DNA from 3 places in the Paenibacillus sp. FSL L8-0435 genome. Region 3 is predicted to be linked to each of the others. Evidence: predicted binding sites of a transcription regulator. Region 3 holds the regulator's gene; each other region holds the start of a gene.
The links. The regulator Rex, encoded in region 3, represses fermentation and respiration genes when NADH is low (regulators of the CRP and FNR family bind a similar motif). The targets are predictions, from matches to a motif close to TTGTGAAATATTTCACAA.
Positions count from the first base shown of each region.

Region 1: nirB (nitrite reductase large subunit NirB) is a predicted target of Rex. The motif match lies at 792-809, and genes of this name have one in related genera.
Region 2: NST33_RS28860 (formate/nitrite transporter family protein) is a predicted target of Rex. The motif match lies at 1,039-1,056, and genes of this name have one in related genera.

Region 1 covers NZ_CP150185.1:5,021,623-5,023,904, forward strand. The annotation lists gene NST33_RS22380 (metal-dependent hydrolase) at 1-623, opposite strand, end outside; gene nirB (nitrite reductase large subunit NirB) at 899-2,282, shown strand, end outside.
Region 2 covers NZ_CP150185.1:6,523,834-6,526,115, forward strand. The annotation lists gene NST33_RS28855 (hypothetical protein) at 1-20, shown strand, start outside; gene NST33_RS28860 (formate/nitrite transporter family protein) at 79-930, opposite strand; gene NST33_RS28865 (FAD-dependent oxidoreductase) at 1,233-2,282, opposite strand, start outside.
Region 3 covers NZ_CP150185.1:4,457,191-4,459,472, forward strand. The annotation lists gene NST33_RS19730 (amidohydrolase) at 1-747, opposite strand, end outside; gene NST33_RS19735 (redox-sensing transcriptional repressor Rex) at 734-1,387, opposite strand; gene dinG (ATP-dependent DNA helicase DinG) at 1,606-2,282, opposite strand, start outside.

The DNA.
Region 1 (2,282 bases), 560 kb from region 3:
GTCCCTGTACTCATCAGATTCACCCGTATGCGCCACTTAAGCGGTGGTAACGGACGAATACCCCGATTGGTTAGTGAATCGGCCAACAGATGCATCGCATATGCCGTGCCTCCCGCTACCCAGATCTCCGGTCCCTGCTGCTGGGTCGTGCTGTACAACAAGCCCGCCCATATTGCTGTTCCATATAAGGTATGCGTCAACCCCCTATGAGTTAGCGTGGTGCACAGCATAAGCAGGCTACCTGCAATCAGATTCCACGGGGCAAATGCGTGACCATAAAAGACCAGCCCGAGTCCAATCGCAAACATCAACACTTTGCGAAGCGAACGCGAAGGAAGGAATGACACAAGCGCAATGAGGATCGCAAGCAACAGGTTCCATGGTTTGGCATGAACATAGAAGTACACAAATACAGCTGTGGGCAACAGAATCGTCTGTAACAGCCTGATCAGACTGTTAGGCAAGGCTCTGGATACCAGCAGCGAATTTGGCTCATCAATGTCAGGCAATAACGAACCAATCAGAGCAACCGTAACTGCCGGCGCTGTCACCGGCATACCGGCCAACTGCAGAACAGAAAGTGACACGCCTGTCCCGATAATAAGGTGGGATCTTCCCATCATGATGCAAAAACGTCCTTTCGAAGAAATCGGGAACAATACGGCCCATTTCCGATTTTACAACGAAAACAAAATAAGAACAATAGTTCGCATTTCTTATTTGTATAAAAATAAATATCACTTTCTGTGATGAGGCTCACACTATTATATTTATGACTCTTTTATCTTTATTAGTGAATTAAATCACATAAACTGTCGTCAACTACTTGTATAATTTCAAATATAAACCACTAAAATTGTTGGTAATGTACAGCGTCTAACCAAGGAGGCATACACACATGAACGGAAAAAAAGAGAAACTCGTTATCATAGGTAACGGAATGGCAGGAATCAGTACCGTAGAACAAATTTTGAAATTAACTACGCGATTTGATATTACTGTTTTTGGCACAGAGCCCTACCCTAACTACAACCGCATTATGTTGTCCTATGTATTGGAAGGAAGCAAAACACTGGATGACATCGTACTGAATGATCTCCACTGGTATCAGGATTATGGTATTACCCTCCATACAGGAACAACCGTAACCCGAATTGATTCGGATACCCATGAGGTTGTGACGGAGGATGGAACTCGCTTCCCTTATGACAAAATCATCATTGCGACAGGCTCTAACTCCTTTATTCTCCCAGTACCTGGACATGACAAAGAAGGTGTTGTCGGTTTCCGCGATATCGCTGATTGTAATGTCATGCTAGAAGCTGCCAAACAGTATAAAAGAGCGGCCGTTATCGGAGGCGGATTGCTGGGTCTTGAAGCTGCCAAAGGTTTGGTACAACTTGGCATGGAAGTTACCGTAGTGCATCTGATGGAAGATCTGATGGAGCGCCAGCTTGATCCGCAAGCTTCAGCCATGTTGAAGGCGGAACTTGAACGTCAGGGTATCCGCTTCAAAATGGGTGCGCAGACTTCCGAACTACTGGGGGGCGAACGCGTTGAAGGGATACGTTTTGCAGATGATACGGTTCTGAATGTTGATTTTGTGGTCATGGCTGTAGGCATTAAACCAAATACGGCTGTAGCCCGCGAAAGCGGTATGGAAGTGAACCGGGGTATTGTCGTGAATGACTATATGCAGACTTCACTTGAGAATGTGTACTCGGTCGGGGAATGTACAGAGCACCGCGGGGTATGTTACGGCCTCGTTGCCCCATTGTTCGAGCAAGGTATGATTCTGGCGAAACATATCTGCGGTGTGGAGACCGCTCCTTATGAAGGTTCAGTTGTATCCACGAAATTGAAAATTTCGGGTGTAGACGTCTTTTCAACCGGTGAATTCATCGACAGCCCAGAGCACACCGTCATTTCGCACAAAGATGACTGGAAACGGACCTACAAAAAAATTCTGCTTCGTGATAATAAAATGGTCGGCGCTGTTCTCTTCGGTGACATTACGGATTCTGCCGAGTTGCAGAAACTGATTAAAAATCAAACCGAAATGACCGAGGAATTGTACGGTTCACTCATGGGTACAGGCTGCGGCGGTCATAAGAAAGCAACCTCTGTTGAAACGATGCCCGAGGACGAGATCGTCTGTGGATGTAACGGGGTAACCAAAGGAACCATTGTGGATGTAATTACAAACCAGGGCCTTACTACTGTAGATGAAATCAAAGCCTGTACCGGTGCAACCCGCTCTTGCGGTGGGTGTAAACCGGTTG
Region 2 (2,282 bases), 2.1 Mb from region 3:
TGAATTCATATTTTGAATAATAAAAATTTAATTGGCAGTTGGGGACGACCTACGTCCACACATGCTACGCAATGCCCTCTATGCTTGTTTGCTCCACATCGCTCTAGCCTCCGTCTCCACAGGTTCGATCGACGTTGCTATCTCTGGCTTCACTTTCGGCTCAACTTGGCGCAGGTACACCACCCAATAGGCTGCAGCTACAAACAAAGCTCCTCCAGTCAGATTCCCGAGCCATACCGGAATGAAATTCATCACATATTGACCCCACGAATAATGTCCTTCGAAGATTGCTGCCGGGATGAGGAACATATTGGCCACAACGTGCTGGAATCCAATCGCCACAAATGCCATCGTTGGAAACCAAATGCCTAGTACTTTGCCACTCATCGTATCGGATGCATAGGATAACCACACGGCCAGCGCAACCAGCCAGTTACAGCCGATGCCGGAGATAAAAGCCTGCAGGAATCCATCATGCAGCTTATGTCCAGCCATATCCACCACTTTCGCCAGATATACACCCTCTCCAGTCAGACCAAGCACATGTCCAAACGCATACGCGACAAACAAAGCTCCAACAAAGTTACCAATCGTCACTAACGTCAGATTTTTCAACATGCTGCCCGCGGATAATTTTCGTGCAATTGTCGCGAGTGGAACAGCCATCATATTTCCCGTCAGCAACTCGCCACCACCAATGAGCACCATAATCAATCCAACTGGGAATACCGCCGCACCGATCAAATTAACCAAACTTCCCCACTCTGCTGGCGCAGAAGCAATTACCCGAATATCCAGTAGAAAACCCAGCGCGATAAAAGCCCCTGCCAGAAAACTGAGCACCAGTACAGAAGAGTCCCGATATTGTGCCTTCTTCATTCCTGTTTGCGCCGTATATTGTGCAACCTCAAGAGGTGTTTTTGCTGCCATATCATTCATCCTCTCCTTCATTGTTCATCATTGGATAAGACCATCTAAAATTCATTAGTTATGCGTTGAATACCATATCCTAATTGTATCTTGGTCTTATACAAAACTTTGTGCAAATTATCACAATGTTATGTATAAAAGTCGTTATTCATGCTTGTCATTGAATGACTCTGACAGCAAGGGATATCGTGCATGTTACTTACACCTCCATTACAGATATACAAAAAAAGACTGACGATATGCTCGCCAGCCTTTGTGCATTTTATGGTTCAGTATTTTATATCAACATCTATTCTGCTTCCTTACACCATTGCTGGTGCTTTTACTTCTATTGGAGGCAGTGCTTGCAGACCCGCCGTGTTCAGGAAGTTCCACGGTTTGTTGTAATGTGGCTGGAAGAAGAAGTCGATGAAGGCCAGCTCATCTACGGTCATGTTGTTTTGGATGCAGACCGAGATCGTATTAATCGATTGAGTCAGATCAACCTGTGACATTACTTGCGCTCCGACAATTCGACGAGTAGCCTGCTCATATACCACTTTGAGTAACAGTTTCTCAGCCGTAGGCATGAACTCCGGACGGTAGCTGTCTTCCAGTACCACGGATTCCACGATCAGACCTTCGTCAGCAGCAGATGTTTCCGTCATCCCGGTACCCGCGATATTTTGCTCGTAAATTTTGATACCCGATGTTCCTTGTGTACCCATATACGGTGTCGTAGGGCGAACCAGGTTGCGGGCTACCAGTGTACCCATCCGCACAGCGTTAGTCGCCAGTGGAATGTAAGATGCTTTGCCTGTAGGGTTATAATGGATAGCACAGCTGTCACCCGCAGCGAAGACGTCTTTTTGACTGGTTTGCATATATTTATCCACGATGATCGCACCGTTTGGCAGCATATCCACTTGGCCTTTGAGCAGCTCTGTATTTGGACGGAAGCCGATGCACAGAATAACCAGATCGGTTTCAAACTCACCTTTGGACGTGATCACCTTGGTCACTTTGCCATTTTCTCCAGTAAACTTCTGTACCGTCTGACCAAGAGCCAGCTTGATACCGCGTCCAGTCAACGTATCTTCGATCGCATCTGTGAATTCAGGGTCCAGGTATTTGTTCAAAATCCGGTCCACACTGTCGATCAGGGTAACTTCCTTGCCGTTCATCTGGAAAGCTTCCACCAGCTCTACGCCGATATATCCTGCACCTACAACGGTAACACGTTTGGCATCTTTGGCTTTTTCTATAATCGTATTGGAGTGATTGTAATTTTTGCAAAGTAAAATGTTATCCTTGTCGATGCCTTCAAGCTTCGGAACGACAGGCCAAGAACCCGTTGTCACGATCAGTTTGTC
Region 3 (2,282 bases):
GGATGGACGGGAGAAAAATCCCAGTTTCTCTAGATGTGCCACAGGACGCAGTCCATAATCAGCCACGTTCTGCTCCACCTCACGAAGCGTTTCAGACATATGTGTATGGAGAGGAAGGTTTAGGTCATTCGCGACCTGTACAAGCTTCTCTATGTAGTCAGGAGGGCATGTATATGGGGCATGTGGCGAGATTACGGTTGTAATACGACCATCTGCCTGTCCATTCCACTCACGTGCAAACGCTGCCGACTCCTCCAGCTTCCGCAATTGCTCTTCTTTCGAGCACAGCCCGATTACACCACGTGCCAGTGCTGCTCTAACGCCGGATTGCTCCACAACTTTGGCCACTTGATCCATGTGATCATACATGTCCAGGAAAGCTGTAGTTCCGCCTTTCAACATTTCAAGCACCGATAGCGAGGTTCCCCAATATACATCTTCTGAAGTCATTTTCGCTTCCATCGGCCACATTTTTTCCTGCAACCATACTTGCAATGCAAGATCGTCTCCGTGCCCTCTGAGCAACGACATCGCTGCATGACCATGCGTATTGATCAGACCCGGCAGGAAGAACAGTCCTTTTCCATCTACCTTGGTACTATTTTTGTCTTCATCCGGCAATGTCTCACCAATATGCACAATCTTGTCATTCTCAACAACCATGTATCCTTGGACCACGTTCCATGTTGTGCCGCCTTCATTAACGGCAAATTTGCCGTTGTGGATTACCCATCTATTTGTTGTCATCTTCCTCGTCGTCCTTTCCAGTCTCCAAGTAATAGGCCAAACTAAGCAGATCCGTTGTAAAGTCAGCATGGTGAATGCGGATATGCGGCGGTGTTTTTAGAATTGTTGGTGCAAAATTAAGGATCGCTTCGATTCCGGATTCAATAAGCTGATCGGCTACATTTTGGGCTTCCGTATCCGGAACCGTGATAATTCCGATGCGGATGTTATCCGTTTTAACCGCTTCCGTCAATTCATCCATTGGTTTTACCGTCAAACTGTTGATTTGACTACCAATCTTCGGTCCATATGCATCAAATACAGCAACAATCTTCATGTTGTCTTTCAGATATGCGTTGTAGTTGGACAAGGCTTGACCTAGATTACCCGCGCCTACCAGAGCTACATTAATTTGCTGATCGATCTTGAGAATGTGACGAATTTTCTCGATCAGATAGGATACATCATACCCGATCCCTTTACGACCAAAATCACCGAAGTAAGCCAGGTCTTTACGAATTTGGGCCGGATTCAGATCCAGCCTCTGTCCAAGCTCTTGAGAAGAAACAGTAGCCACCTCACGCTGATGCAACTCGTTCAAATAACGCAAGTATACAGGCAGACGTCGTACCACCGCTTCCGAAATTTTATCCGATTTCATTCTTGCTCCCCCTTACCAAGGCCACGATAAAATAATAGATGAAAAGATGAGCATTCTGTATAAACTCAAAGATAAACGTGACATTTTATACAGAATGCTCCTTGTAATTTAGGTTATAAGTTCTTACGTGCAACTGCTTTAATCGGATACGGAAATATCTAATAAAGTTTAACGCCAAACAATAGTGTCATGCAATGATGTAACGAACAAAACAACCATTATTTTTGTTCATTAGCAGGTTTTTCCAACCACTCGGTAATTCGTGGAACCATCTGCTCCGTGAGCATGTGTTCCATTTTGGGACCAGGTAATGAATATAAAAAGAATTTACCATAGTACGCTTCAATCACCCGTGTATCATAAACAATGACAATTCCTCTGTCCTTCGCTGTACGCACCAACCGGCCAAATCCCTGTTTGAAACGAATGACCGCTTGCGGCACGGACAGTTTCATGAACGGATTTTTCTTCTGTTCCTGAAGCAGCTCACTCTTGGCTTCCACCAACGGATGATTCGGTGGCTGGAAAGGCAGTCGAACAATAGCGAGACAGGTTAGGGCCTCTCCCGGGATATCTACACCCTCCCAGAAGCTGCTTGTGCCCAAAAGTACCGTTGCTTTGGCATCTTGGAACCTGCGAGTCAATTTGGAACGACTTCCACTGTCAACGCCTTGCCCAAGCAACGAGATGTCGTTACCAGACAGTGCCTCCTTCAGCGGATCATAGACCTGTCGCAGCATCTTGTATGAAGTAAACAGAACCATCATGCGTCCACGCGTAGCAATTGCCGTCTCTGCGAGTGATTGCACCAGCATATTAACAAAGTGCGCATCACCCACACTTCCCTTCACACTCGGGAAATCACGCGGAATCACCAGAAGTGCCTGATCGCGAT